3 regions of the Bacillus arachidis genome follow, and region 2 is predicted to be linked to each of the others. Evidence: predicted binding sites of a transcription regulator. Region 2 holds the regulator's gene; each other region holds the start of a gene.
What was found. The regulator LexA, encoded in region 2, represses DNA repair genes until DNA is damaged. The targets are predictions, from matches to a motif close to CGAACATATGTTCG.

Region 1: a site for LexA is predicted at 7,206-7,219, ahead of QRY57_RS20515 (DNA polymerase IV). Genes of this name have one in related genera too.
Region 3: a site for LexA is predicted at 4,161-4,174, ahead of recN (DNA repair protein RecN). Genes of this name have one in related genera too.

The regions. Positions count from the first base shown of each region.
Region 1 covers NZ_CP127376.1:3,665,959-3,676,852, forward strand. The annotation lists gene proI (pyrroline-5-carboxylate reductase ProI) at 1-662, shown strand, start outside; gene sdaAA (L-serine ammonia-lyase, iron-sulfur-dependent, subunit alpha) at 719-1,597, opposite strand; gene sdaAB (L-serine ammonia-lyase, iron-sulfur-dependent subunit beta) at 1,616-2,275, opposite strand; gene QRY57_RS27240 (hypothetical protein) at 2,324-2,545, opposite strand; gene QRY57_RS27245 (PTS sugar transporter subunit IIC) at 2,567-2,755, opposite strand; gene rnz (ribonuclease Z) at 3,210-4,133, opposite strand; gene QRY57_RS20500 (DUF3932 family protein) at 4,322-4,573, shown strand; gene QRY57_RS20505 (hypothetical protein) at 4,686-5,120, opposite strand; gene QRY57_RS20510 (YhcN/YlaJ family sporulation lipoprotein) at 5,232-5,756, shown strand; gene QRY57_RS20515 (DNA polymerase IV) at 5,889-7,127, opposite strand; partial or broken gene QRY57_RS20520 (hypothetical protein) at 7,248-7,477, shown strand; gene QRY57_RS20525 (tripeptidase T) at 7,532-8,650, opposite strand; gene QRY57_RS20530 (GNAT family N-acetyltransferase) at 8,771-9,316, opposite strand; gene prli42 (stressosome-associated protein Prli42) at 9,516-9,608, shown strand; gene QRY57_RS20540 (DUF3894 domain-containing protein) at 9,713-9,952, opposite strand; gene QRY57_RS20545 (L,D-transpeptidase) at 10,026-10,577, opposite strand; gene QRY57_RS20550 (aromatic acid exporter family protein) at 10,594-10,894, opposite strand, start outside.
Region 2 covers NZ_CP127376.1:3,222,936-3,233,829, forward strand. The annotation lists gene QRY57_RS18155 (ABC transporter transmembrane domain-containing protein) at 1-602, opposite strand, end outside; gene QRY57_RS18160 (YneF family protein) at 727-948, opposite strand; gene sirA (sporulation inhibitor of replication protein SirA) at 1,027-1,467, opposite strand; gene tkt (transketolase) at 1,625-3,625, opposite strand; gene QRY57_RS18175 (hypothetical protein) at 3,973-4,272, shown strand; gene QRY57_RS18180 (DUF896 domain-containing protein) at 4,499-4,738, opposite strand; gene QRY57_RS18185 (YneB family resolvase-like protein) at 4,784-5,440, opposite strand; gene lexA (transcriptional repressor LexA) at 5,583-6,203, shown strand; gene QRY57_RS18195 (YfmQ family protein) at 6,474-6,896, opposite strand; gene QRY57_RS18200 (pyruvate kinase) at 7,298-8,350, opposite strand; gene QRY57_RS18205 (DUF2935 domain-containing protein) at 8,723-9,631, opposite strand; gene QRY57_RS18210 (small acid-soluble spore protein H) at 10,017-10,196, shown strand; gene QRY57_RS18215 (AAA family ATPase) at 10,783-10,894, shown strand, end outside.
Region 3 covers NZ_CP127376.1:3,694,107-3,705,000, reverse strand. The annotation lists gene QRY57_RS20680 (polyprenyl synthetase family protein) at 1-331, shown strand, start outside; gene dxs (1-deoxy-D-xylulose-5-phosphate synthase) at 697-2,589, shown strand; gene QRY57_RS20670 (TlyA family RNA methyltransferase) at 2,593-3,432, shown strand; gene argR (arginine repressor ArgR) at 3,575-4,024, shown strand; gene recN (DNA repair protein RecN) at 4,288-6,027, shown strand; gene spoIVB (SpoIVB peptidase) at 6,145-7,446, shown strand; gene spo0A (sporulation transcription factor Spo0A) at 7,740-8,534, shown strand; gene QRY57_RS20645 (YycC family protein) at 8,857-9,003, opposite strand; gene QRY57_RS20640 (glycerophosphodiester phosphodiesterase) at 9,054-9,782, shown strand; gene QRY57_RS20635 (DUF2627 domain-containing protein) at 9,821-10,054, opposite strand; gene QRY57_RS20630 (sigma-54 interaction domain-containing protein) at 10,193-10,894, shown strand, end outside.

The DNA of each region.
Region 1 (10,894 bases), 440 kb from region 2:
AAGATCTACTGGATCATGCAGATATTATCTTTCTCGCAATGAAGCCAAAGGATGTAGCGGAAGCCTTAACACCTCTTAAAGAATATATAACAAGTAGCCAACTTATCATTTCATTATTAGCAGGTGTTTCTACAAGTTCTATTACAAGTCTGCTTCAAAAAAATGTTCCGATTATCCGTGCAATGCCAAATACATCGGCAGCTATTTTAAAATCAGCTACAGCTATCTCTCCATCCTTGCATGCAACAGAGCAACATGTTCATATTGCTAAATCTTTATTTGAAACAATCGGTCTTGTTTCAGTAGTAGCAGAAGAGCATATGCATGCTGTTACTGCCCTATCTGGAAGCGGTCCTGCATATGTGTACTACGTAGTTGAAGCAATGGAAGAAGCTGCAAAACAAATCGGCTTAGAAGAGCATGTAGCTAAATCTCTTATTTTACAAACAATGATTGGTGCAGCTGAAATGCTTAAAGCGAATACAAAACACCCTTCTATCTTACGAAAAGAAATTACCTCTCCTGGTGGAACGACAGAAGCTGGAATCGAGATTCTACAAAGTTTTAATTTTCAACAAGCACTCATCGCGTGTATTACACAAGCTACAAAACGATCTCATGAGCTTGGTAAAACATTAGAACAATTAGCAAAAGAAAAATAAAAAACAGAGCTCAGAAAATAAATCTGAGCTCCGTTTTTTATTACGATCGTATTCTCTTATTTGCTACTCTTCCCAAAAATCTCTTCTTGAAGGCGACGTCCTGTCGGTGTTGCTGCTAGTCCACCTTCAGCCGTCTCACGAAGTGCAACTGGCATTGTTTGCCCAATTCTAAACATCGCTTCAATAACTTCATCACATGGAATCGTACTTGTTACACCAGCTAATGATAAATCAGCTGCAATCATCGCATTTGAAGCACCTGCTGCATTACGTTTTACACAAGGGACTTCTACAAGTCCAGCAACAGGATCACATACTAATCCTAACATATTCTTTAGAGCAATTGCCATCGCCGTAGCCGCTTGCTCCGGCGTTCCTCCTGCCATTTCAACAGCTGCTGCCGCTGCCATTCCACTTGCTGAACCAACTTCAGCTTGACATCCTCCAGCTGCACCAGAAATACAAGCATTATTGGCAACAACCATACCAAATGCTCCAGCTGTAAATAGAAATTCAATCATTTCTTCGCGTGTTGGCTGTAACTTTTCTTTAAGTGCAAACAATACTCCTGGTACAGTGCCCGCTGATCCAGCTGTTGGTGTTGCACAAATGATTCCCATCGCTGCATTCACTTCATTTGTCGCAACAGCTTTACTTACCGCATCCAACATCGTATGTCCAGATAAGCCTTTTCCACTCTTCATATACTCTTGTACTTTCACCGCATCTCCGCCAGTTAAACCGGTTGGTGATTTTACACCACGAATACCACGTTCTACTGCTTGTTCCATCACGACTAAGTTTTTTTCCATACCTGCAAGTACTTCTTCACGAGAAATACTTCTTGTTTGCATTTCACATTGAATCATAATTTCTGCAATTTTTACATTCTGTTCTTTAGCTTGTGTCACTAGTTCCGCTGCGTTCCGAAACATGGTGTGTCCCCCCTGCAATTAGTCCATAATAGTTACTTGACAAATATTTGATTGTCCCTTAATTTCCTTAATCACTTCATCTGCTAATAATTCATCTGTTTCAATGACCATAAGTGCTTTTCTTCCCTTTTCCTTACGTGAAACACTCATTGTACTAATATTAATTTCATGTTTGGCAAGTATAGAAGCTACAGATGCAATCGCTCCAAAGCGATCGTTATTGACAATAAGAAGTGCTGGACTTGTTCCTGATAATTGTAAATCAAATCCGTTTAATTCCACCACTTCAATCTTTCCACCACCGATTGAACAAGCAACCACTTCAATCTCCTCTTCTCCTTTATACAAGCGAATTCTCGCTGTATTCGGATGTGGTGCATTCGCTTCTTCTTCAATAAAATTCACTTCAATCCCACGCTCTTTTGCAATTTCTAGCGCACTTGGGATACGTATATCATCTGTTTCAAATCCTAGTATTCCACCAATCAATGCTACATCCGTACCATGACCACGATATGTTTTGGCAAACGAGCCATATAACGAAATCGTAATTTTTTCTGGTTCATGCCGGAAAAGTTGACGAGCAACCTGTCCCATTCTTGCTGCCCCTGCGGTATGTGAACTGGACGGCCCAATCATAACTGGACCGATAATATCAAATACTGAGCGATATTTCATCATGATTCCCCCTAAACCTTTTATCAAAAATTGCTTACTACTATTCTATTAAGCTGCCGATTCTGTTGTCTTCCCTTCCGTACCACGAATTTGCTGTGCTGTACGAATTGGATAGTTTTTGAATAGAAGTGAGTCGATATATCCTGTAAAATACCAGATACCAGACACCATAATACATAAGAAACATAGCGTCACTTTGATCGGATCATTAAAGCCATACATTGTCATAAGTCTAGCAATAAATCCTGGTAGCAATCCAAATTCTAACACAGAAGCCCCTACAAGCATAGCCTAAACAAGTGAGACCCCCATTACTAACGCAACAAGAGTTGCACCAGCTACTCCGCTTAGACTACCTGCTGATTCTCCAACTTCTTTCAAAAACGGTATGTCAATTACATCTCCATCAACATATAGCTGAAATGCTTCAACTAAGAAACTTGCAACAGCGGCACTCGTTAAAGCACCCATTGCTTTCATACCATTTGGTGCTTTGAAACTAAAAAGCTAAAAAAGACTTAATACAAATAATAATACAGTTCCTTTAATTATCTCCTTGATGCCCTCTCTCTTTTAGTCAATTTCGTTTCGTTACGAAAAATGGCTAAAATGCACGATGCAACTTACGATGAATTGTAATTCGCCCTCATTATAGCTTGTTTTTGATAAAACGCTTACTTTTATTGAATTTTAAAATTTCCGAATTTAACCTCATTTATTCCCCTTGTATTAATAATAAAACAAATTATATATATAACAGTTTTTCAAGACAAATGATTTTTCGTACTTCTTTCATACCCTTTCGAAAATCTTAAAATTCCTGTATCAGTTCATAAATTTATCAAATTATAACAGTTCTATCTATTTTATAGAGAAAACTTTTTTATAAAAAACAAAACAATGGCAAATCTATATTGCCATTGTTTGTGAAATGTCACCTTTCTACTGGAAAACATTTCAAATCCATCGCTATTTCCGTATTTGCAAACAGCGACTGAGCTTCTTGTAACAATTCCTTATATGCATCTCCTTGATACCGCGAACTAATGTGAGTCAATATCAATCGTTTCACATTCGCTTGTAACGCAATACTTGCTGCCTGTTTCGTTGTCGAGTGAAAATAATCATGCGCCTGGATTTCATCTGCTGCTGCAAACGTCGCTTCATGAACAAGCACATCTGCGTCTTGTGCAAGTTGGCTACTCGCTTCACAATAACGCGTATCTCCTAATATCGTAATAATTCTCCCTTTTTGCGGTGGACCGATAAAGTCTTTCCCGTGTAAGACTCTTCCATTATTTAATTCTACTGTTTCACCATCTTTTAAACGCTTAAAGATTGGTCCTGGTTTTACTCCTGCTTCTAACAATTTATCAACAAGAAGGTGCCCTTGTATATCTTTCTCTACAATGCGATATCCAAAGCATTCAATCCCATGTGATAATCTCTTCGTTTCTACAGAAAATTGAATGTCTTCAAAAACAATACCTTCCTCCGTAATTTCAACAATTTCAAGTGGATATTTAACATGCGTCGTACTCACTGATAATGCCACTTCAATGAATTGCCTAATTCCTTTTGGGCCATAAACCGTTAATGGCGTTGTTCCACCTTGAAAAGAGCGACTTCCTAATAAACCAGGTAAACCAAAAATATGATCACCATGTAAATGAGTAATAAAAATTTTTTCAATGCGACGCGGACGCACGGATGTATGTAAAATTTGATGTTGCGTTGCTTCACCACAGTCAAATAACCACGTTTCACCACGTTCCTCTAGTAATTGTAAAGCTATTGATGAGACATTTCTTCCTTTTGAAGGAACGCCTGCACCAGTTCCTAAAAATACAAATTCCACTTTGTTTCCTCCAGCTCTTTATATACTCTATCTTTCATCTTACGGAATGTAATTTCAAATGGCAAATCAAATTTCATAAACAACTCATCTAGACAACTATATAATACGAACGTTATAAATAAAAAAATAACAAACGTTCGTATTTTGTAGTAAAATGATTATATCAAATAAAAAGGGAGCATTTAACTATGAAAGAAGCATTTCGTTTACAAACTGATTTTTCATCTTCATTTGATCGCTGGGTAAGTTCTTTCGTTTCTGATCACCCGGCACAATTACAGTGGACGACTTTAAAAGAATTAATCCATGAGTACACAACATTGCACACAAATCAAACGTTACCAGAATATATTTCTTCTTCTATCACATATTATGCACAACGTATTTCAACAACAAACAATTCAGAGATCATAATTTATGAAAATTCTACCATCTCATAATCTATAAAGTGAAACTTTAATGAGTGGAGTTTTACTGTCCGCAAATAGCAACACAAAAATAAAAAGCATCGATTCTCGATGCCTTTTTTATTTCAAAAATATACAAATCTCATTACTTTAACATATACTCTTTAGTTATATCATAGAAGGATATAACATTCTCTTCTGATCCATTTACCAATCGTTTATATACTTTATCAATGGGAAACACTTTCCACTCTCCTACTTGTAAATGTAAAACCTCTTCATTATCAAAGACTGTTTCTTGAAGCCACTCTGCCTCTTGTCCTAAATGCCTTTTTAGAACTTCGCCTAAATAACTCCCCCAAATTAAAGCCATCGAATACATTTGATTTTCTGTCGGTATATCTTCTTCATCCCCAATTGCTTTCTTATCCCGTAAATCGTTTGCATAATAATCTAAAATCTCTTCCAATTCTTTGATATCCTCCTCGGAATAATTAAAAGTTTTGTCAAAGGCTTTTGCATATTCAATAGCCACATTACAAAGTTCTTGTACCCTATAGCTCAGATTACTTTGCTCCATGCCCTTCCCCCAAAACTTATTTGATAAAAATTATATCATCCTATTTCACTATGCATAATAAATGTACAACTGGTCATTTTAAGAACGTAGTATAATGAAGGAGGGTTATCATTGAAAAATGTAAAGATGCTTACAATCTGTTTTTTAGCAGCTATTTCGCTATTTGGATGTGCAGGAAAGCAAAAGGAGAAAGCATTGGATACTCGCGAAAACAATGGCGTACGAAATGTTAGATACGAAGGAACCAACACTGACCTTCAAAGGGTACGAAATGATACGAACGGTATCACGAACAATGAAACACAACTACACGTAGCCAATAAAGCAGCTGACCGGATTGTTGAATTAGCGGAAGTGGACAAAGCAACTGTAGTCGTCACAAACAAAAATGCCTATGTTGCAGTCGTTTTACGTGATAACGTAAAAGGTGATGTCACAAAGCAATTAGAGAACAAAATTGCTGACCAAGTAAGAGCTACAGATCCAGATATCCGCAATGTATTTGTATCATCAAATCCTGATTTTGTAGATCGCATGAGAGACTATGCGGACAAAATCAACCAAGGTAAACCAGTATCAGGACTATTTGAAGAATTTACTGAAACCGTTCGAAGAGTATTCCCTAATCCTCGATAATAAATCAAGTAGCCTTAATTGAAGAAGTAGTAAGTCGAATACTTTTGAAATCTAGACTGACCGCTACTTCATTCAATTAAGAAGCTATTTAAACATAAAAGGTGTCATGATATGAAATTGTCATGACACCTTTTACATAAATTTATTTTCTAATTTCTGCTGAAAAGATTTTTCCTGCTTTCGAAATAACTGACTTCCTCTTTGCAAAATAGGAGCTCCATATTTATCATTGATCTGGTCAATCACAGCTAATATTGGCTCTTCTTTCGCATCTTCTTCAAATGAAAATAAATCCAGTTGCTTGATTGATTCTGTCTTCCACTCTAGTTCAGTAGCTGTAACACCAAGCAACCTAATGGGATCTCCATCCCAATGTTGTTTCCACAAACGTGAAGAAGCTTGAAAGATATGGCGTTCTTCCCAAATTGCATTTTTTAATTGTTTACTCCGTGTTACTGTACGCCGATCATAATATTTAATCGTAATTTGGATGTTATAACTGACAAGCGTACGTTTTTGTAGCCTTTTACTAACTGATTTTGCTAAGCACTCTAACATATCAAGCAATTCCTTCTCTTCATCCATATCCTTTGAAAATGTCTTTGAATTCCCAACACTTTTATGTTGTCCCATTTGATTCGGATCAACTTCTCTATCATCCATACCTTTTGCCCTTTTTTGTAAATCCACACCATGCTTTCCTATTTTGGCGCGAATGATATGTTCTTCCCCATGTGCTAACTGTTCAATTGTATATATATGGATCTCTTTCAATTTCTCTGCTGTTTTCTCACCAATTCCATGCATCGCTTCAACAGGACGCGGCCACAGTAACTCCTGAATATCTCGTTTACGAAACACAGTAATACCGAGCGGCTTTTCCATGTCCGACGCAGTCTTTGCAAGAAAAAGGTTTGGGGCAATCCCAATGCTACATGGCAAATGCAACTCCGTTAATAACGCCTGTTGAATCATTCGAGCGATATCAAGGGGGGAACCTAATCCATAACAATCTGTTATATCTAAGTATCCTTCATCTATAGAAACAGGCTGTATCTTCTCAGTAAAACGTGACAGAATTTGAAACATTTCAAATGATGCCTCACGATATAATTTAAAATTTGGATGTTTCACAATTAAATCTGGACATAATCGTTTTGCTTCCCAAAGAGGCATTGTTGTTCGTATTCCGTATTCTCTCGCTTCATAACTACATGTTATAATAATTCCTTTTCGCTCTTTTTCATTTCCGGCAATTGCTAGTGGCTTACCTTCTAACGATGGGTCATGCGCGATTTCAACTGATGCAAAAAAACAATTCATATCAACGTGTAAGATGACACGACCGTTTTTTGGATACATTTCTCTCATGTTTTCCACCCCCTAAAGAACATTCGTTCCTAATTTTATTATATCAAATTCCATGAAAACAGTGGAGCTTCTCAACTACAAAAGCACGTTCGTTCCCATTCATATTTTTGATATACTTATATTAAATATGGATATTTTTTCACAAGAAGTGGCGTACATTACAAACTCAATTACACATTCCTTGTTATTATATTAATTATTGCTATTAATTATTTACTACTGCGAATTTTCAATTTTTATATTACCTTTGCACTTTTCCCTCGCGCAGTAGGTGTAGTGACAAAGTATATACTCCCATGGATTTTTTCTATTGGCTCATTCGCCTTGTAAAAGCGATTGAATCTAAATGAAAAGGGCGTGTAAACCTATTGTGGTTTACACGCCCTTTTTTCTTATGCTTACAATTATTTCGCTACTTCTTCAATAATTGCCACAACTAATTCAGCTGTTTTTGCTAATTCTTCAACAGGAATTTTCTCGTTTGTTGTATGAATTTCTTCATAACCAACTGCTAAGTTTACTGTTGGAATACCATGTCCAGCAATTACGTTTGCATCACTTCCGCCACCGCTTTGGTGAAGAGAAGGCGTACGACCAATTTTTTCAGCAGCACGTTTTGCAACTTCTACAACATGATCGCCATCGGCAAATTTAAATCCAGGGTACATAACTTTTACTTCAACATCCGCTTGACCGCCCATTTCTTTTGCAGTTGTTTCAAATACTTCTTTCATTTTTGCAACTTGTTCTTGCATTTTTTCATCTACTAAAGAGCGAGCCTCTGCAAAGATTTGTACATGATCACAAACAATATTTGTTTGTGTGCCCCCTTCAAAGCGACCGATATTTGCAGTTGTTTCCGAATCAATACGACCTAGTGGCATTTTTGCAATTGCTTTTGCTGCAATCGTAATTGCAGATACACCTTTTTCTGGTGCTACGCCAGCGTGAGCTGTTTTCCCACGAATAATCGCATTTACTTTTGCTTGTGTTGGTGCTGCAACTACGATTTCGCCAACTTTTCCATCGCTATCTAATGCATAACCATATTTTGCTGTAATACGGTCACGGTCCAATGCTTTCGCACCAACAAGACCAGATTCTTCACCAACTGTAATAATAAATTCAATTTTCCCATGGGAAATATTTTTTTCTTTTAAAACACGAATTGCCTCGAACATAGAAGCTAATCCCGCTTTATCATCTGATCCTAAAATTGTAGTACCATCTGATACGATATAACCATCTTTAATAGAAGGCTTAATTCCTTTACCAGGAACTACTGTATCCATATGAGAAGTGAAGTAAATTGTATCTACTCCTTCTTTCGTCGCTGGTAAAGTACAAATTAAATTTCCAGCTCCATGTCCAGTCACACCCATTGTGTCATCTTCAAATACTTCAACACCTAAAGCAGTAAATTTTTTTGTTAACACTTTACAAATTTCTGCTTCATATTTTGTTTCAGAATCTACTTGAACAAGTTCCATAAATTCATTTACTAAACGTTCTTGATTAATCATGAGAATGCGCCTCCTGCATTGCATTATGTATGTAACAAGGTTAATTATAACAGAATTTCGCAAAAGTTTCGAAAGACACGAAAAAAATAGATGGTTCACACATCTAGATAACCATCTATTCTACTCATTTAACAGTACCCAGCGCATATGATCTTCCCACACCCCATTCACCATTAACATTTTCCGCGACACTCCTTCATATTGAAAACCAATCTTCGTTACAACTTGAATAGATGCTAAATTACGCGGCATAATCGGAGCTTCAATACGGTGTAAGTGAAATTCTTGAAAAGCAACATCAATTGCTTTTCTAAGCGCTTCTGTTGTATATCCTTTATTCAATTCATCTTTATCTAACTTATAGCCTAGAACGCAAGATTGATAAATCCCTCTCACAATTAAATTGAAAGAAATACATCCTATAATATTCGTATTATCTCCATTCTTAAAAATCCATAATCGAATCGTTTTTCCTTCATTAAACTCTTTTTTATCTTTTTGCAATCGTTTTTTTTGATAGTCTAGTGTGAAAAAATCATCTGGTCGATATTCTTCCCACGCCTTTAAAAACTCACGATTTTTGTCGTAATATTGAAGAACTTGCTCTGCATACGACTCATCGATTTCTCTTAATTGTAAACGTTCTGTTTCATATATTTTCATCATCGTATCTCCATTCTTCATCTAGTAAAACTTTTTAAAGGCACCGAAAAACCTTGTGTCCCATCCTTCTATATTCTCTATGTATTCTATATTTTCCTGTTATATTTTAGATACACTTCTCGAATTTTGTCTTCTTTATACTCTTGTCCATGTTTTCATTTCTCGATACAATAAAATTGTAATGATTGCAAGGAGGACCAGTATGAATAAAAAAGCACAAAAAATTATGATATACGTTATGCTAATTTCAATGCTTGTAACAACATTACTCACTGGAGCTAGTATGTTTTGGTAAAGAGGGCGATGTATTTCGTCCTTTTTTTACACAAACAGGCTGCTTATTCTTCTAGATAGAAAATAAGCAGCCTGTTCAATCACAATGATTTTAATGAATAATATTTATTTCATGATTAGCACAATCGCGACAATACTGAATGAAAAGGCCATCACAAGTGCCATAACAAAACTCGTATAATGTTTCTGCTGAAACGCTCCAATTACAAATGTCAAATTAAGGAACACCATAAAAACAATAGATACAAGAAAAGAACATACATTAAAAGTTGCCAATATGAAAGTAACAACGAATAGAAAGCCAATAAAAAATTGCATATAGGAAAGCTTTGGATTCAAATACATACAAGCAACTCCTTTTCCTATTATCTTTATATATTCTCATTAACTCATGGTTATGTACACATGTCAAGACAACCTAGTCAGAAAGAAAAAGCCAACTTGTATGGTTGACCTTTTCATAAGCAATAGCCCCTTTTTCTTTTGCGAGCTTCTGAAACGGCTTATTCGTTTTTACAATCCACACCTTTGTTCCAATCGGAATACGATCAAATAAATATTCCACATCTTGTTTCTTCATCCTTATACACCCTTGTGAAATATATTTCCCGATTGAACTTGGCTGATTTGTACCGTGAATACCATATTTACTCCCATCAGTACCTCGTGCATTAAACCCCATCCACCTAGACCCAAGTGGATTTTGGGGTGAACCACCAGGGATATCCTTCGCAATATAATAAGGATTTTTTGCCTTCATTACAATATCAAAAGTCCCCTCTGGTGTTAACTCGTTTGTTTTTCCAGTCGCTACAGGAAAAACTTTTTGAATTTTACCATCATCAATATAAGCAAGCTTATTCGTCTGCTTATTTACAATAATAAATGGATCTCCAGCACGCGGATTATCTCCAAGAGGCCAAATTGGTGAAAGAGAAAAACATAGTAGCAAGGATAGAAAATACGGCATGATTCATTCCTTCCCTCTATATAAGTTCTTTCACATTATCCTTCCCTTTAAACCTACTTTTAATGAGTAAATATTGCTCCATTTCATAAACAAGTTGAACAAGCTTCGCACGCATTTCAAATTCTTCACGGGTCTCAGGAAGTGGCATTTCCCTAAAAATCTCTCGCATTTCTTGTAATTGTCTAAGTGAAATAAGCCCCGTACTTTCAGGACGAATTGAGTTCCCAACGTTTTCAATCATTTCCGCAATCATATCTGATTGTTCATATGACCACGATAATGAGGCTGCAAGTGGCATAATCCGCTCCAAAATTTCA
Region 2 (10,894 bases):
TGGACTTTATCATTGATCTCAGAAAACGCTTGCTGTGCTTTATGAAAGCGTCTATGTAATAAAGTACCATAATAATTAGTTGAAATCGCTACAATCGGCATTGGAATTAGACTTAACAATGTTAACTTCCAACTAATTGTAAGTCCCATAGCCACAAGTACACATCCACCTACGGCTAACGAATCCACAAGTGTCAAAACGCCCGACCCAGCTGTTTGTTGAATTGCTTGAATATCATTCGTTGCATGTGCCATTAAGTCCCCTGTACGATGTGATTGATAAAATGACGGACTCATGTTTGTAAAATGTTCATATAATTTCTTTCTTAATTGGCGCGCGAGCTTTAAAGAAGATCCAAAAATCATAATACGCCATATGTAACGTAATATATACATTGTAATCCCAACAACTACTAAAAGAACAACCCACTGTAACAACTTTTCAAATGTTAGCGTCTGGTTGTTAATTTCGTCTACAATAATCCCAATGACTTTTGGTGCTACAAGCTCAAGAAGTGCTACGCCAAACAACAAAATAATCCCCGTTATATACGCCCGTTTTTCTTGTTTAAAAAACCACGCTAAATTAAAAAATACTTTCATCATATCCTCCTCCCCTGAAATGAGCGATGTTTTCAGTGTATCAAAATCACAGAATTTTTTAAAGTTTTCAACACTAAAGTTTTCCAAAAAGAAAGGACACTCTTATCGAGTGTCCTTTTAGCGCTTATTTCATTTGTTGCTTGTTCATTGCGCTCATCATTTGATTGATTTTCTTTTGGGATGGTTTTTGTCCCATTTGCATCATCATCATTTTTAACATTTGTTCATTGATTGGTGGATTTTTTTGTAAATAATTCATCATATATTTGCGGGCGATGAAAAATCCTAACGCCACGCCTGCTACTAGTGCTAATACGCCCACTAGAACAACTACCCAAATTGACATATATTTTCCTCCTTCATGTTGTCTACCTTACAGTGTACTAAAACCTTTTCAATAAGACAAGATTGTATTCGACATTTTTTACACATATGTTCGCGCTTGTTTCAAAGGATTTAGCCAACCATACTTTTTATTCTCATAATCCATTGCCAAAAATGTCAATTCACATTTCCTAAGAACCTCAAAGAAAGTCGTTTCCATCGATACATTCCCAGATGTATTCATTTGAATATATTGTGATTTCACCGTTATTTCCCCATATTCTGCACCCGTAGATAATATGTGCGTATGGTGTATTCTCTTATACTTCCCAACACTACGTAATGTTTGTTCTAATTTATGGTGAATTTTCATTACTTGTAATGGCATCGTAATATACATCATCTGCTTATATAACACTTTCTTTTCCGAAAGGGAACCAGATTCTGAAAATCGAGCAAATAAATCGAAAAACAAATACTCCCGACCAAAGTATGCCTTCGCAATATCTTCTTGAATTAAATACAATTCATACGTTTTCATACTTTCCCTCCCGCACTGGACAACCTTTTTCTCTACATTATATAAAAGATAATATGCAATGATTGTCTGACTGCGGAGAAAGAAAAAACTTTTTCTGTCGAATAAACTCATTTACATAGAAAAATCTCTCCATGCCGGAGAGATTTTTCACAAATCATTAAAGCATTTCTTTTACTTTACGAACAACATTTTCTACAGTGAATCCATACTCTTCCATGATCTTTTCACCAGGAGCAGAAGCACCAAATGTATCGATACCTAACACATCTCCTTCAAGACCAACGTAACGGTGCCATCCGAAAGTAGCACCCATTTCGATTGCGAAGCGTTTTGTTACTGCTTTTGGTAATACAGATTCTTTATATTCAGCAGATTGTGCTTCAAAGCGATCCATAGATGGCATGCTGACAACAGCTGCATCGACACCATTTTCTGCTAATACTTTTTGCGCTTCAACCGCTAAACTTACTTCAGAACCACTTGCAAGTAAGATTACATCAGCAGTTTCTTTCTTGCTTGCAGAAATTACATACGCACCTTTTGCAACTTTTTCATACGTATCGTCTAATGCACCTTCTAATGTTGGAAGATCTTGACGAGTTAAGATTAATGCAGTTGGTTGGTTTGTAGATTCTAAAGCCAATTTCCAAGCTGCAACTGACTCGTTACCGTCAGCAGGACGAAGAACAGATACGTTTGGCATCGCACGAAGTGCCGCTAATTGTTCAACTGGTTCATGCGTTGGTCCATCTTCTCCAACAGCGATACTGTCATGTGTAAACACATATGTTACAGGCAATTGCATTAATGCTGCAAGACGGATTGCTGGACGTAAGTAATCAGAGAATACGAAGAACGTACCACCGTAAGTTTTTAAGCCACCATGAAGCGCGATACCGTTCATTGCTGCGCCCATTGCAAACTCACGTACACCGTACCAAATGTTTTTACCACTGTAGTCAGCTCTTGTGAAGTCTTTTTCGTTATTCATGTATGTTTTGTTAGAACCAGCAAGGTCTGCAGATCCACCAAAGAATGATGGTACAGCTTCTGCAATCGCGTTAATTACAGTACCTGAAGAAGAACGAGTTGCTGTTTTTGATCCTAATTCATAAGTTGGTAAGTTTTTATCCCAACCTTCTGGAAGAAGACCTTTCATTGCTGCTTGTAATTCATTTGCTAATTCTGGATATGCTTGTGCATATTCACCAAGCATTGTGTTCCATTCAGCTTGAGCTGTTTCGCCAACATCTTGTACCGTTTTACGGAAGTTCTCATATACTTCTTCTGATACATGGAAGTCTTGTTCAGCTGTCCAAGCATACGCTTCTTTTGTTAATTTTGTTTCGTCTACACCTAGTGGAGAACCGTGTGAAGCTGATTTTCCTGATTTATTTGGAGAACCGAAACCGATTGTTGTTCTTACTTCAATTAGCGTTGGGCGGTTTTCATCAGCTTTTGCTTCCTCAATCGCTTTTGCAATCGCTTCAACATCGTTTCCATCCTCAACACGGATTACTTGCCAGCCGTATGCTTTATAACGATCTTCTACACTTTCAGAGAATGAGCGATTTAAATCACCATCTAATGAAATATCGTTAGAATCATATAACACAACAAGGCGACCTAATCCTAAGTGAGCAGCTAATGAAGATGCTTCAGCAGAAACGCCTTCCATTAAATCACCATCACCGCAAATTGCATATGTATAATGATCAACTACGTTGTATGCATCACGGTTATACTTCGCTGCTAAATGTCTCTCAGCCATTGCCATACCAACTGCTGTTGAAATACCTTGTCCAAGTGGACCAGTTGTTGCATCTACGCCTGCTGTATGACCATACTCAGGATGTCCTGGAGTTTTACTTCCCCATTGGCGGAAGTTCTTTAAATCATCCATTGTTACATCGTAACCAGATAGATGAAGTAGACTGTATAATAACATTGAACCATGACCTGCAGATAATACGAAACGATCACGGTTAAACCACGTTGGGTTATTTGGATTATGTTTCATAAATTGCGTCCATAATGTATAAGCCATTGGTGCTGCACCCATTGGCATTCCTGGATGACCAGAGTTTGCTTTTTCAATCGCATCAATGGATAATGTGCGAATCGTGTTGATAGAAAGTTGTTCGATTGAATGTGACATGCTATTCTTCCCTTCGCTTATATTAGTAAACGTTTTACACATTTATATGATAGCTTCCCACGCAAGATTATACAACATGTATCGACAAATATGTTGATGTTTTTTCGAGTTTGTTCAAAGAAAATACGAAATTCCACAATGTATAGGGTTTCAATCTGCTATACTTTTTTATTATTCATTTATTAACAATAAAGGGAATTATCTATATTTTTATACGTGACTCGTAAAAATTTTTAGCAAATATTCTATCCACTCCATATCGTCCCTCTATTCACAACATATCATTAAAATGAATATATATTGATTTTCATCGTATAGATTAAATAAAAACGGAGGAATGCGAAATAATGAGTGAAGAAATAGCTTCTTACACCTTTATAATGGTTTTGACCCTCATTTCAATTCTTTCTATTTATTTTTCAGTCAAATTAAAATCACCCCATAAATACATCCCAGGTGTCTTCATGCTTATTTTCTCCATCGCTACATTTTGCATACTATATTTTGATCAGGGCGCAATTATAATAAGTGAAGGATTAGGATATCTATATAGTTTCATGGCGATCCTCTTGTTTCTTATTGCCGTTATTTCTTTATTTATTGCAACTGCTATTTCTTTTATTTCAGCTTTATTTAGAAAAAATTAATGTTTTTATATGTGGTCACCTCGATGGAAAAAAGATTACATTCAAAAATGCAAAAGGTATCCTTCATTATCTTTCACTTTATGAAGGAATTTAGCCAAAGAGTCTAATTCTGAACAAAAACGAGCAAAATAAGTGGACCACTATTTCTGCCCCCGCCTTCTCGTTTTTGGTAATACCATAATAAACAATTATATTAAAATCAAAAAAGATGGGCTTCGCCCATCTTTTAATTCAACTTTGCATTATCTTGTTTTTTTAATGCCTTTAATTTCGCCGGTGTAACATCTTTACCTTCTTCATTAACGATTTTAATGCCTTTTAATTCGTTTAACATATTTTGGCGAAATCCTTTTAAATATTGTTCACGGAGCGATTGGCGCTCACGTTGTTCTTCTTCAGTTAATCCTTCAGCTTTTGCTTTTTTCGCTAAGAAATTAATGCGTTCAATGAGTTCGTGACTTAGCATCTCGAATCCCCTTTCTACTTAAAACTGATTATTATCATACAATAGTTAGTCTTGTTTATCAAGCAGTTGCTTCGTGTATTCCACGTATCTGCGATGTACTGTTGCTTTGGATACATCATGACCAAAACCACGAAGTGTTGCAGCAATTTCCTCAAATGTTAATTCATTACGACGAAGACGCACAATTTCTTCAATCGGTACTTCTTTCTTTTCACGGCCTGTACTTAAATGACGATTTGTTAAATTTTTTTCTGGACGAAATCCCCTATCCACCGCTCGCTGCATTCCACGTTTAATCTTCAAATTATGAATCTTTCTCTGATATTCTTCAACTATACCAATAATATCTAGTACCATAGAATCTGAATCAGAAAGTTGTAATTCGCCATTATGTGTATGCGTATATACCTTTACCCCTTCTTTATGTAAACAGTGCATTAAAGCAATCTTTGCATTTCCTCTTCCAAGCCTTGTTTCATCTTGAATAAGAAGCACATCGACCTGTTCAGCTCGAATCATATCCAATACTTCTAATATACCATCTCGTTCAATTGTATAGCCGCTTGCCTTCTCCTCAAACACCTTTATAACATTCATTTGATACCGCTTAGCTAAATGCAATAATTCATCTTTTTGACGTGATAATGACGTTTCTTGCGCTTCTTTTGTTGTGCTTACACGGGCATAAATAATTGCATTCATTTTAAAACCCTCTTCCTCACTTCAATTTTTACTTTAGTGTATCACAAATCACTTTTTTGTTCGAACTTATGTTTGTAGAATGTTTTTTCCCATGTTATACTTATAAGTAAGAAAATTGAAAGAAAACGAGGTGTTAAAAAACATGGAAAAGTTAACAAAACGCCAGCAAGACATTCTCGACTTCATTAAGCTAAAAGTACAAGAAAAAGGTTATCCACCTTCCGTACGCGAAATTGGTCAAGCGGTTGGCCTTGCTTCTAGTTCTACGGTGCACGGACATTTATCACGTCTAGAAGAAAAAGGTTATATTCGACGTGATCCAACAAAACCGAGAGCTATTGAAATTTTAGGGGAAGTAAAAATCGAAACAGAAACACAATCAGTGGTTCAAGTCCCAATTGTCGGAAAAGTTACAGCTGGTTTACCAATTACAGCAGTTGAAAGTGTAGAAGAGCATTTCCCACTACCTGCAAGCGTTGTTGCTGGAGCAGATCAAGTGTTTATGTTACGAATTTCTGGAGATAGCATGATTGAAGCAGGTATCTTAGACGGAGATTTAGTTGTTGTTCGTCAGCAACATTCTGCATATAACGGAGAAATTGTCGTTGCTTTAACAGAAGATAACGAAGCAACTGTAAAACGTTTTTACAAAGAAAAAGATCACTTCCGTTTACAACCTGAAAACTCTTCTTTAGAACCCATCATTTTAGATAGAGTTTCTGTTATCGGAAAAGTAATCGGTGTATATCGTGATTTACATTAAAAATAGACCAGTTAGCCTGGTCTATTTTTAATTCGATTCAATTGTATTGTCTCCTGCAGATGTTTGTCCGCTAATTTTCACTCTACCATTTCCTAGTGTTACATTTCTTTAAACCAAATCAGTTAAATACTCACGTTTTTCCATGGCTATGAAAAAACGTAACAACGGGGATATCTACTCTAAGTCCTTCGCCCCCATATGCTATTTCAAGAATGTTACTTTTTAACATTTCATATGTAATAAAAAAAGACCGTCTCTTTAACGATCTCTTTAAGCTAAATTTCCGGCTACTAACATTGAACAATTTTGAAGGCTTTTAGAACGTAGACTATACGCGACCACTTTCTTCTTATACTGCTTGACTACATCAACGTGATCGTCATACCTGTACACAGAAAACCTAACATCATTTTTCCCTTTTTTCGTATCAATAACCAATGGCGTTCCACTGCTGTGTGGAGGAAAATAATATTTTTCTAAAAATATCGCTTCGTTAAAATAATCAACAATTTGAATTTTTTCTTCCCCTTCTAAACGCTTTCCATCAATCGTTACGGTAACAGCCTCATTATTCAATTGCGGGTGCAGTTCAAATCTACCGATAATAGACTCTATAACAGAAGTTGGCATACTCGTCACTACTATTTTTAAAGCACCGAAAAGAATTAACATAACTATAAACCAAGTCGTCATATTTTATCCTCCTCATCATATTCTAAATTCACATTATTACATTAATAATATTACCATAGTGTAATTAGTTATTTTTTGTACATTGTGTGAAACTTAATATAGTGAAGCTTCCATCAGTGGTGGAGAGCTTTATCTCTCACTGATGGAAGGCCTTCACCAGTCCAGCTTTTACGAGCAGTTATCAATTCATTTCCCTATGAACCTTAAGCTGTAGTGCTTACTGCCCATGGATAGTGGGATAAAATTATGCAGAAATGTCAACAGTACTTCGTAATCTTACCACATCTTAAGAAAGCTAAGACGCAATAAATTCCTCAAAATAAAAGGATACATTTTTCATATTTAATTATGAAAAGTAACATTTCCCTTTTTAAGCTGAGCGGTTAATGCAGCCTTATATACTAAAGAGATTTACCGAACAATTCTAGTACATCTTTCATAACAAAAGGACCATCTTTTTTTACATGCTCAGCAAATTCAGAAACGAGACGTAATGTTTTAACACTTTCAATTGGATGACCACCTGATGCACTTTCAGCAGAAAGCATAACCGCATTCGTTCCATCCAGTACAGCCTGGAATACATCAGTCACCTCAGCTCTTGTAGGAATAGAATGATCCACCATAGATTGAAGCATTTGCGTCGCTGTAATCACATATGTATTTGTTCGATTGCACTCATGAATCATCATTTTTTGCAAAAGCGGAATAAATTGATACGGTAATTCCACACCTAAATCCCCCCTTGCAATCATAATTCCATCCGCTTCTTTGCACATATCTTGAAAATTCTCGATTGCTTCTATCGTTTCTATTTTTGCAATTAAATTGGGGGAAGTTTCTTTATATTGATGTATAAAGTTTCGAATTTCCTTTATATGAGAAGGTTTTCTAACAAATGAACACGCAATAAAATCCACACCCTCACCTAGAAGAAACCGAATATCTTTTTGATCCTTCTCCGTAATAGCCGGCAAACTAACGTTTGCTCCTGGTAAATTCACCCCTTTATGCGAAGCGATATCGCCACCTATTTTCACTTTCGTTTCTATTTTTTCCATACTAACCTTTTCAACAATTAATTCAACTTGTCCATCGTTAATAAGGATTCTATTTCCAACTTTCACATCATTAGCAATCCCAGAATAATCAACACTCGCTCCTTCTTTACTTCCAGTAACGGATTGAGTATATAAAATAAAAGGATCCTCCGCTTGAAGGGTAATTTGTTCCTCCTTGATTACACCCAATCTTATTTTAGGCCCTTGTAAATCACCTAGGATTTTTATGGAATCATCTAAAGACTTTACTAAATGAATTATTTCTTGATGACTTTCATGTGAACCGTGTGATAAATTTAACCGAACAATTTTCATACCCTGTTTTATTAACTGAGCTAATGTCTCTTTATTATTGCTTGCTGGACCAATTGTACAAATTCGATCGATCGTCATATTTCCACCATCCTTTTTAGCTATGATTCCCAGATAAAATGAAAAAATAATATTTCTCATACATGATTTATAATTAAATACCTGTGCTAGCTTTTTTCTCCATCACCTACTGATTATTTCCCTTCACCAATTGGACTTTCACAGGCAGTTAATCTTCCTACCCAACTTTTTCCCTTGCTGACTTTTGAGATAAGAGTTTTACTGGCCGCAAATAACGAGATAAATTTATGTAGAAAAATAAGTATACGAAAAAGGGTAGTAATTTCCTCTCATAGAAATCACTACCCTTTGCATGATGAAAAAGTGAGCTTTGCAGTAAACGTGTCTGATAGATACATGTTCTAGTATGTAGTACTCTTGATGACAGAACACTTATTCCATCGATTGTTGCAATTGTTTTTGTTTCAATCTTTCTTCTAGCACATGAATCATAAATAAGAAATGTTCAGCTTCCCTTGTAACATGATCAGCTAGTAACGGATTAATTACACTTTTAATTTGACATGTCTGGATAAGCTCTAATCCAGCTTTTTTGAAGTTCCTCAACTCAACTGTTGCATTTTCACTATCTTTATTCATCTTTCCAATAATCTGATATGTCGGTTGTTTTTGATACAACATTGATTCAACGTCTCTCGCTTGACCGAGTAGGACTTCAAAATCATCACCAAATTTTAAAGCAGTATGAACTAAATTCCGCTCGGATTGATCAAGTAAAGAGGCAATAAAACGAGAGTGCTCCATCATAATTCTGAGCCAAAACACATTTTCACTTATTATCGCGTCCTGAATTGGATCCATTTTTCCTTCATTAAATTTCTGAAGGGTCCGTATAAAATATTCTGCTTCTCTCGCAACATGATCTACTAATAATGGAAAATTGAAACCACTTACCTTACAATTAATAATCAAAATTAAAAGGTTTCTTTTATAATTACGAAATGCATAAACTAGTTGAATACTTTCTTCATTTAATTGCCTAACTGCTTGAACAGTTTGAGGAATAGAGAATGCTTTTTGTAAATGTCGATCAAAAAGATGATAAAACTGCTCTACTTGTTGAATTAGATTTTTATCTTTTCGATTAAATCCTTCACTAAGAAAAAGTGCATGTTCCTTCATAATCCGTAACCAAAATTGATTTTCAGTTAAGGACCTTTCAATAAATAATTGTTCTGTTAATGATTCAGAAGGTGCAGCTTTCAATTCCGGCGGAAGTAACATAGCCCGCTGTGTATCCATAACAAAGTGACCAGGAATAGGTTGTTGCCCTTTAGTCATTAAAATCCCCCCTAATGCCCTTAAAAGCATCTTTACTATAATTATGTATATTAATCGATAATATTTACTATACCCCCAAAAATAACAACTTGAATTCCGAATATACTGTTTTCAAAAACAATATATAAAATGCGAAAGCTCATATTCTGCTAACATGTGAACTTTCCTTTATTCTATTTATTACCTGAAGCTGATTAGGTACAAACCCTGAAACAAAATCAGCTTTTCCTATCCTACTCACCACTTGTCCATAAAGATAGAATTTATAAACTTATATGCTTAAAAGTAAATTTCATACCTATTTGCTTACTATTGAGAATTAAGAATAATGAAGTAGTTTAAAGCAAATATTATTACTGTTATAAGTCAAAAGGAGGTCATTATAATGAACAAACAACGCGCACAAGAGATTGCAGCTTCACCGATTATGGCTAATGTAACCTATAATGGAGTTGCAATTTACATTCAAAATGTAGATGAAAATAATGAAACAGCTAGAATTTATCCCCTTAACGAGCCTCAAAATGAGCAAGAAATTCCTTTATCTAACTTAATAGAACATTAAACAAACAGTAATTTTCAATACAAACTCTACTCAAAGTGGTGTTTGTTAGGGACAGCTCATACAATTGCTTGTCCCCTCCCTATTTTTATAAATTCAATTATCTCACCTTATCCTCGACACAAAATGGTAGCTCAACGTTATTTGCTGAGAAATATTTCACTAGTGCACCTCACTTATTAATTTCCACACAACCGAAGAACCAAATTTCATTTATATACGACTAGATTCAAAACAATATAATTTAAAAACGTAGAGTAGGATTTCTTTAAATGACATAGAACTTATTATGTAATAACAAGAAATCAATTCCTCAACAGTACCAACCGTTTCAGGAAAAGTTTCTTCAATTGCTCCTTAGGTTGGCTTTTTTCTGCAACAAATACCTAAAAAACAAATTTTGTTTTACACGAGTTATTTACATAGACCATACTTATCACAATAAAGTGAAACTTTAATCAGCGATGGTTTTCTTCATCCCCCACCTAACTTCTCTGTTTTCGCTGAATTTTGAGGTGGGGTTTTACCGTCCACAAATAGTGGGATAATTTGAATGAACTAAAAAGAAAATGAAATTGGGAGGAGTACGATGACGCAACTCGATTCTTTACATCCAGTTGTAGAAAAGATAATCAATAATATTGAGAAAGCGATGGTCGGAAAGCGGAAGGAAATCACCCTTACCTTAGCGGCTCTCTTAG
Region 3 (10,894 bases), 470 kb from region 2:
AGAGTATGCTGTACTTGCGGGAGCTATACTTGCAGGAGCAACTAGAGAGCAAGAAGAAAAACTACTTGCATTTGCAAAATATATCGGTCTGGCTTTTCAAATTCGCGATGATATTTTAGATGTAGAAGGAACAGAAGAAGAGATTGGAAAACCAATAGGTAGTGATGTTTCCAATGAAAAAAGTACATATACTACGTTGTTTACGATAGATGAAGCAAAATGTATCTTAGAAGAAACAATTGCTAAAGCGAAAGATACGATAGCATCTTTACGATTACAAGATGAATATTTATTATCCATTTGTGATTTAATAGCAAAGCGTAATAACTAATATAGAAGCGTTTTCATTTGTTGAGTCATTCTTCATTTTGTGGTATAAATGTAGAAAAAGGTTTTTCTTTTTTTGTTATTGGCAAAAATATATTTAGATTACGTTGCCGTTATCACTTTGTGTTAGCGGCTCTTTTTTCATCGTATAGAGAAGCTGCAATCAATAATCCTTTGAATCGAATCACTTCTTAATAGAAAGGGATAATTCACTTTCTTAGAAGGTAGAGAAGGATGGAAAATTGTTTGCTAAAGTAGGGTAGAATAGAGTGTAATAGGAAAACCAGTAAAGAATTTCTTGTGTTGTACAAATATTTTTTATAATATTTGACATGTTGACAGATTATGAAACGAAAGTGAGTGATCCATGTGGATCTAACGCAAATTCAAAACCCTAGTTTTTTGAAAGATATGTCTATCAGCGAACTAGAGGCACTGAGTGAGGATATTCGGAAGTTTTTAATTGAAGAGCTTTCTCAAACAGGTGGACATATTGCTCCTAACTTAGGTGTAGTAGAACTCACAATTGCTCTGCATAAATTATTTGATAGTCCAAACGATAAATTTTTATGGGATGTAGGACATCAATCCTATGTGCATAAAATTTTAACAGGGCGTGCAAAAGAGTTTGGTACATTAAGACAATATAAAGGTCTATGTGGTTTCCCAAAACGTTGCGAGAGTGAGCATGATGTATGGGAAACAGGCCATAGTTCAACTTCATTATCTGCTGCGATGGGAATGGCTCTGGCGCGCGATTTAAAGAAAACGAAAGAATGTGTTATACCAATCATAGGGGATGGCGCTTTAACGGGCGGAATGGCTTTAGAAGCGTTAAACCATATCGGACATGAAAAAACAGATATGATTGTTATTCTTAATGATAATGAAATGTCGATTGCGCCGAATGTTGGTGCACTTCATAATGTACTTGGTCGCTTACGTACCGCTGGGAAATACCAGTGGGTGAAAGATGAACTCGAGTATTTACTTAAGAAGATTCCAGCAGTTGGCGGGAAGGTTGCAGCAACGGCAGAAAAAGTAAAAGATAGCTTAAAATATTTACTTGTATCAGGTGTCTTTTTTGAAGAGTTAGGGTTTACATATTTAGGTCCTGTTGACGGGCATAGTTATGAAAACTTGTTTGAAACGCTTCAATATGCAAAGAAAACAAAAGGGCCAGTGCTTGTTCATGTCATTACGAAAAAAGGAAAAGGTTATAAACCTGCCGAGAGTGATGTCATTGGGACTTGGCATGGAACAGGGCCATATAAAATTGAATCGGGAGATTTTGTGAAACCGAAGGAAGTTGCACCAGCATGGAGTTCTGTTGTAAGTGATACGGTTCATAAGCTTGCAAGAACGGATGAGCGTATCGTTGCGATTACACCAGCGATGCCAGTTGGTTCTAAGCTTGAAAAGTTTCATAAAGAGTTTCCAAATCGTATGATTGATGTTGGAATTGCTGAGCAACATGCAACAACGATGGCCGCTGGGATGGCAACGCAAGGAATGAAGCCGTTCTTAGCAATATATTCAACTTTCTTACAGCGTGCATATGACCAAGTTGTTCATGATATATGTCGTCAAAATTTAAATGTCTTTATTGGAATTGACCGTGCAGGACTAGTTGGGGCAGATGGTGAAACGCATCAAGGTGTATTTGATATCGCATTTTTACGTCATTTACCGAACTTGGTACTCATGATGCCGAAAGATGAAAATGAAGGTCAGCATTTAGTATATACAGCGATGCAATATGAAGATGGTCCAATTGCTCTGCGTTATCCTCGTGGAAATGGACTTGGAGTTCAAATGGATGAAGAATTCAAAGCGATTCCAATTGGTACATGGGAAACATTAAAAGAAGGTACGCAAGCAGCAATTTTAACATTTGGTACAACGATTCCAATGGCAATGGAAGCAGCGGAGCGTCTTGAAAAAGCTGGAGTTTCAGTGAAAGTTGTGAATGCTCGTTTTATTAAGCCAATGGATGAAACGTATTTACATGAACTCTTAGGAAAAAATATGCCGATTTTAACAATTGAAGAGGCTTGTTTAATCGGTGGATTTGGTACAGGTGTAGCAGAATTTGCTACTGAGCATGGATATCATAGTGCTTTAATTGAACGAATGGGTATTCCAGATTATTTCATTGAACACGGTAGTGTTACAAAGCTGTTAGAAGAAATTGGTTTAACGACAGATGCTGTTGTGGACCGTATTCATACAATGATTCCATCAAAACAAAAAAGGGCGTAACAAATGAGTGTAAAAAAAGAAAGAGTAGATGTACTATTAGTAGAACGAGGGCTTATAGAAACACGCGAAAAGGCAAAACGCGCTGTTATGGCAGGACTAGTATATGCAAATGAAATGAGACTCGATAAGCCAGGGGAAAAAATACCACAAGATACACCGATTACGGTAAAAGGACAAGTCATGCCATATGTGAGCCGTGGCGGTTATAAGTTAGAGAAGGCATTAGAGACTTTTCACCTTGATTTACAAGATAAAATTATGTTAGATATTGGTTCATCAACTGGTGGCTTTACAGATTGTGCGCTGCAAAACGGTGCGAAGTTATCTTACGCTTTAGATGTAGGGTACAATCAACTCGCTTGGAAGCTTCGTCAAGATGAGCGAGTTGTTGTCATGGAACGAACGAATTTTCGTTATGTAACACCGACCGATTTAGAGCGTGGATTACCGCAATTTGCTAGCATTGATGTTTCATTTATATCATTAAAATTAATTTTGCCAGTCTTAAAAACAATATTGACTCCAAATGGTGATGTTGCGGCTTTAATTAAACCACAATTTGAAGCCGGAAGAGAGCAGGTTGGGAAGAAAGGTATTGTTCGCGATCGTAAAGTTCATGAAGCTGTCGTAGAAATGATCATTGATTTCGCAATAAAAGAAGGATATGATGTTGAAAATTTAACATTCTCTCCAATTACGGGTGGAGACGGGAATATTGAGTTTTTAATTCATTTAACGTGGCATGGTGAGCGTGAGAGTGGTGAAAATCATTCCCTAGTTTCTGTAGAGCAAGTTGTAACAGCAGCTCATGAGGTCTTAAAACAAAAAGGGAAAGAGGAATAACGATTGTTGTTCCTCTTTTTGTTGGAATTGTATAATGATTGTAAAAACAATTATGTACAAGTAAACGATTATAAGTTAACATAAATAAGTGAAGTATACCAATGTTTAAACTATGGTAAGAGATAGTGTGAGGTGCAAATGTATGAATAAAGGTCAGCGCCATATTAAAATTAGAGAAATTATCGCGAATAAAGAAATCGAAACGCAAGATGAACTAGTTGATATTTTACGTAATGAAGGCTTTAATGTAACGCAAGCAACTGTGTCACGTGACATTAAAGAGTTGCACTTAGTGAAAGTGCCATTACATGATGGTCGCTATAAATATAGCTTGCCAGCAGATCAACGATTCAATCCGTTGCAAAAATTAAAACGTAATCTCGTCGATTCGTTTGTAAAGTTAGACACAGCAGGACATATGCTTGTGTTAAAAACATTACCTGGTAACGCGCACGCGCTCGGAGCACTTATTGATCATTTAGAATGGGATGAGATTATCGGAACCATTTGTGGTGACGATACTTGCTTAATCATTTGTCGTACGCCTGAAGATACAGGTTTTGTATCAGATCGTTTCTTAAATATGCTGTAAAGAAAGAATCTTGTTTATTTTTTGCTTTAAGCAAAAAGTAAACAAGATATTTTTTTGTTATGGGAAAAATAGATAAATGTAAAGTGGAATATAGTGTTTGTTAGAATGAAGTTAGGGAATCGATGGATTGACCCGTAAAACAAATGTTTGGTACAATGGAGCGGGCTAGAAGAGTAAATGATACATGTAATAACTACTTGAGCGAAAAGTGCTCAGCGGAAGCCCTTAGTAGAGGATTAGTTTATAACGAGGTGAATGGAGCATTGTTATCGGAATTATCGATTAGAAACTTTGCTATTATTGAGTCATTAAATATTTCTTTTCAAAAAGGTTTAACAGTTTTGAGTGGTGAAACAGGTGCCGGTAAATCAATTATTATTGATGCAATTAGCTTACTTGTTGGTGGCCGTGGTTCAGCAGAGTTTGTTAGGTACGGAACAGAGAAAGCTGAAATCGAAGGTTTATTTTATATAGAGGATGACAAGCATCCATGTATTGCGAAAGCTGAAGAGCTAGATATTGAAATTGAAGATGGAATGATCATTTTAAAACGGGATATTGCTGCGAACGGGAAAAGTGTATGTCGTGTAAATGGTAAGCTTGTTACATTGAGTATATTAAAAGAGATTGGGAAAACACTTGTCGATATTCATGGACAACATGAAACACAAGATTTGATGAATGAGGAACGTCATTTGTTTATGCTCGATCATTTTGATGGGGATCGTATCGTGAACCAATTAGAAATATATCAAGGTGTATACGCTGAGTATGAGCAGTTGAAGAGGCATCTCAAATCTCTAACAGAGAATGAACAACAGATGGCACATCGATTAGATTTAATTCAATTCCAGCATGAAGAAATTCGTAAAGCAGATTTGAAGGTTGATGAAGAACATGAATTGACGGAAGAGAGATTAAAAATCTCCAATTTCGAAAAAATTTATAAAGCGCTTGGTGATGCATACCGTTCATTAAGTGAAGATGGCGGTGGGCTCGATCATGTACGAAATGCAATGGGACAAATGGAAAGTATTACACACCTAGATGAGGCATATCAAGAGAATCATGATTCGATTGCTAATAGTTATTACTTGTTAGAAGAGGTTGCCTATCAGCTTCGGGAAAAGTTAGATATGATGGAATATGATCCGAATCGCTTAGATGAAATTGAAACACGTTTAAATGAAATTCGTATGTTAAAGAGAAAGTATGGAAATACTGTAGAAGAGATTTTGGCGTATGCTGATAAAATAGAACAAGAAATTTTTACAATTGAAAATAAAGATATACATATTGAAACGACGAAAAAGAAATTAAAAGAAGTAGAAAATGTAGTTTTAAAGGAAGCAACGATGTTGAGTGATATGCGTCATCAGCTGGCAGATCACCTTACGAACGCAATCCACCAAGAATTAAAAGAACTCTATATGGAAAAAACGAAATTTGAAGTGAGGATTGCGAAAAGGGAAGGAAGTATTGATGATCCGCTTGTAGACGGGATACCAGTGAAATGTACGATGGATGGATATGATCATGTGGAATTTTATATTTCAACAAATCCAGGTGAACCATTAAAACAACTTTCAAAAGTAGCTTCTGGTGGAGAATTATCCCGTATTATTTTAGCTTTGAAAAGTATTTTTTCTAAGCACCAAGGTGTTGCATCTGTCATTTTTGATGAAGTAGATACGGGAGTGAGTGGCCGGGTAGCACAAGCGATCGCGGAAAAAATTTATCGTGTATCTGTAAACTCACAAGTACTTTGTATTACGCACTTACCTCAAGTAGCATCGATGGCGGATTCACATTTATTTATCCGTAAACAAGTTGCAAATGATCGGACGATTACATCAGTTGCTGTATTAAGTACAGAGGATAAGGTAACGGAGATCGCTCGAATGATTTCTGGCGTGGAAATTACCGATTTAACGACGGAACATGCTAAAGAGTTACTTATGCAAGCACATCGTTTTAAACAGACAGCAGAGGCTATCCAATAATGGATAGCTTTTTTGCTCAAATGATGATTTCTTAATTCTTCCGGTTATAAACAGAGCGTTGCAAGGAGAAATTAAAAGATGAAGTCGTTAGGCTGAATGTGGGTAGGAGCGAGGAGAGTGAACAAATTGAAATTAGAGCAATTTCGAAAAATAATAGGTCTTTGTCTCCTTGTTTCATTAGTTTTTATCGGATGTTTTAAACCGCTTCGTACGTTTATTTCATCCCCAAAGCAACTTGTTATTTTTGAGGGACAACAATCAGAAATAACATCATTTCCAGTTTTCCAGGCTTCATCGACAAATCATAGTGTTTTTACAGTGAGTTCAAATAAAGAACAGAAATCCGGACTTGTGGTAAATTCGCATCAAACTGGTGAAGCGGATATGGTTTTTCAACTTGCTGGTTTTCCAGTGAAAAAAGTAAATGTTAAAGTATTGAAAGATTTTAAAGTGATTCCAGGCGGCCAATCAATTGGAGTAAAATTGAATACAAAAGGTGTACTTGTTGTTGGGCATCATTTAATTCAAACAGAGAGAGGTAAAGTATCACCTGGAGAAGTGGCTGGTGTACAAGTTGGGGATATGATTACTGAAATTAATGGAAAAACAATTGAAAAAATGAGTGATGTGGCACCTTTTATCCATGACAGTGGACAAACAGGTGAACCGATTAATCTTGTTTTATTACGAGATGGTAAGTATATTCGTACAAAACTAACACCAGAAAAAGGTAATGGTGAGTCGTCTTACCGAATTGGTTTATATATTCGTGATTCAGCTGCTGGTATTGGAACAATGACGTTTGTTCATCCGGATTCCATGAAATATGGAGCACTTGGGCATGTTATTTCTGATAATGATACGAAAAAACCAATTCAAGTAGAAGACGGACAGATTGTTCGTTCGACAGTTACTTCTATCGAACGCGGTAGTCATGGAAATCCAGGAGAAAAATTAGCAAGGTTTTCACCGGATCGTGAAGTAATTGGTAATATTACAACAAATAGTCCGTTTGGTATTTTTGGTAAATTAAATACAGGCATAAAAAATGGCATAATGGATGAGGCGATGCCAATTGCTTTATCTCATCAAGTGAAAGAAGGACCGGCAAAAATATTAACAGTTATCGATCAAGACAAAGTAGAGGCATTTGATATCGAAATCGTAAGCACGGTACCACAAAAGTTCCCAGCGACAAAAGGAATGGTTGTAAAAGTTACAGATAAACGTTTGTTGGCCAAAACAGGTGGTATTGTTCAAGGGATGAGTGGTAGCCCAATTGTTCAAAATGGAAAAATGATTGGTGCTGTTACACATGTATTTGTGAATGATCCGACTTCGGGGTATGGTGTTCATATTGAATGGATGTTACATGAAGCAGGAATTAATATTTATGAGCAAGAGAAAAAAGCAAGCTGACTAACATCAGTTTGCTTTTTTTTTTTTTTTTGAGAAATTCATTGAAATTTTGTAAAAGCTCCGCAAGAGCTGCTTTTTGTTGTAAAATAAAACAAAAGAGTGAACGTTTCGTTGTAAACCTATGATGGAATGTGTAAAGAAAGAAAATAAATGAACGATAAACATATTTTTTTGTGATTTTATCGGAAATTAAGAAACTTTAAAAGGGAAATTTCACACAATTGTCGAACAATTCATGTAGCCTAGAAGCTTACACATGTCGGGAGAATCGATTCGGTAAGGGAGGAAAAGCTGTGGAGAAAATTAAAGTGTGTCTTGTGGATGATAATAAGGAACTAGTATCAATGTTAGAAAGTTATGTTGCTGCCCAAGATGATATGGAAGTAATTGGGATCGCTTATAATGGTCAAGAGTGTTTAAATTTACTGAAAGAGAAACAACCAGATGTACTCGTTTTGGATATTATTATGCCGCATTTAGATGGTTTAGCGGTATTAGAGAAAATGCGGCATATTGAACGACTAAGGCAGCCGAATGTTATTATGTTAACAGCATTTGGACAAGAGGATGTAACGAAAAAAGCAGTTGATTTAGGTGCTTCTTATTTTATCTTAAAGCCATTTGATATGGAAAATTTAACGAGCCATATTCGTCAAGTAAGCGGTAAAACGAATACTACAATTAAACGTCCACTACCATCTTTCCGATCTGCAACAACAGTAGATGGAAAACCGAAGAATCTAGATGCGAGTATTACCAGCATTATTCATGAAATTGGTGTACCAGCTCATATTAAAGGATACATGTATTTGCGAGAGGCGATCTCTATGGTATATAACGATATCGAGCTTCTTGGCTCTATTACGAAAGTTTTATACCCGGATATTGCAAAAAAATATAATACGACAGCAAGTCGTGTAGAACGCGCAATCCGCCATGCAATTGAAGTGGCGTGGAGTCGTGGGAATATTGATTCAATCTCGTCCTTATTTGGTTATACTGTATCGATGTCAAAAGCAAAACCTACGAATTCAGAATTTATCGCGATGGTAGCAGATAAGTTAAGGCTTGAACATAAGGCTAGCTAAGGATAGACATAGCAAAGGATTTTTTGTACTTATTGATAATGTAATATAGCAAACACCGTCTTTTATTGGCTTGTAAATCAAACTAATGAAAGGCGGTGTTTTTTGATTGCATTTGAATTAGAGTTTGATAAGTTGAAGAGTGTATATCTTTTGTGTTTGAGGAGTTAAAAAACGTTATAAACAGTGAGTTCTCGTATTTTAGTCTATATGATTAAAAGTAGGGTGAGTTACAACGGTATTTGTTGAATAATTCTCACATGATATAATCGAATGAGAAAAATACAGTGTATTATAATAAAAAGCCCTGCAAAACAGGACTATATTATTCTTCATCTTTATTTTGTTTTTCTAATTCAACTAACTTTTGAATTAAAATATGCTGTGGCATATGCATAATTTGTTCAAGTGGAACACCTAGAGCTTTTGATAGGCGAATTGCAGTGTCTGGAGAAATTTGTAATGGTCTCATAGAAGTACCTCCTTTTTCGTATAGTATAGCATAAGATTGGGGGAGAGAGGATGACTCTTGTATTTGCTCACAGAGGTGCAACGGGGACGTATCCAGAAAATACAATGATTTCGTTTGAAGCTGCGGAATCATTTCGAGCAGATGGTATTGAATTGGATGTACAGTTTACAAAAGACAAAAAAATCGTTGTTATTCATGATGAAACGGTCAATCGTACAACGAACGGTAAGGGTGCTGTTCGAAATTATTTATATGAAGATTTACGGAAGTTAGATGCCAGTTACAAGTTTTCTGAAAAAGTAGGGTTCTGCAAAATTCCTTTACTGGAGGAAGTGCTAGAATGGCTACAATCTAATTCATTGTTGCTTAACATTGAATTAAAAAATAATAAAATTCCATATCATGGTTTAGAAGAAGAGGTTATAACACTTGTACGAAAGTTTGCCTTAGAAGATCGAATCATTTTCTCTTCTTTTAATCATTACAGTATGAAGATGTGTCATATGATGGCCCCGGATATTCAAACGGCTATTTTATATCGGGAAGGTTTACATAGTCCGTGGGCGTATGCGCAAAAAATGGGTGCTACTGCTATTCATCCGAATTATCGTTACCTTCCTGATGCGATTGCTGAATTAACAATGGAATGTGGAGTTGATGTTCGTCCGTATACGATAAATGATGAGACGGTCATGCGTAAATATTTTGATATGAATATATCAGCAATTATTACTGATTATCCAGAAACTGCTAGAGTACTATTGCAAGTGAAAAAATGAGACCCTTAATGAAAGAAGGTCTCATTTTTTATGTTTACTTATCTTCGAAAACGGGCTTGAACTTTATTTCGCTTACGATCGCGGTATAATACGAAGCCGCCAAAGATATAAAAACCGATTGCAAAGCAGAATACACCTATTAAAAATTGCAACCACAATACAGGAATGGGAGATAAAAGGATACCGAATACAGTATCTCTCATTAGTTTTATCCCTAGCACTGCTAATGAAATGGGAATAAGTGCTAAGAGAAGAGCGAAGTAACGCTGCATAGGTAATGCTCCTTTTCAGATAATTTTGTATATATTAAATGATGTTATATAAAAAGGGGGTTTGTCAAGAGGAGGCTGAACGAGTAAGATAAGGGTGTGCAAAATTTTGCAGAGATACTTCGAGGGGAAGTGTAATGTGTGAAACAAAAAGTGTTAATTATTGGAGCGGGCGAAGGTGGAAGTACGATTTTGAGCTTGCTACAGAGTTCAAATATATTTGAGATTATAGGGATGATTGATATAAATCCAAAGGCGAAAGGATTGCAACTTGCAAAAGAACGACATATTGCAATTGGAACGAATATAGAGCCCTTTTTGGCAACTGATATTGATGTGATGTTTGATATGACAGGGGATTATCAATTACATAAAGTTCTTTTAGAAAGCAAACGAGAAAACACCCTTTTGATACCAGGAGATATTGCGAAGATTGTTACGAGGTTGGCACATGAGAAGGAAGAGCTAATTGAAAAATTAAAAGAACAAACGCAGCAAGGGAATTTAATTTTAAATTCCACTCATGATGGAATGATCGTGATTGATTCAGAAGGGTATGTAAAATTATTTAATAAAAGTGCAGAACGTATAACAGGTTATAAGTCCGGGGAAGCGGTAGGGAAATACATTTTCGAAGTAATCCCGACTAGTAAATTACTTCGCATTATACGAACGAAACAAATAGAAGTGAATCATGAATTGACATTAGGGAATGGAAAGAAGATTATTACAACGCGTATTCCTATTTTGAAAGAAGACGGAGAGGTTCAAGGGGCATTTGCAATTTTTAAAGATATTACAGAAGTTGTAGACTTGGCGGAAGAGGTTACAGATTTAAAAGAA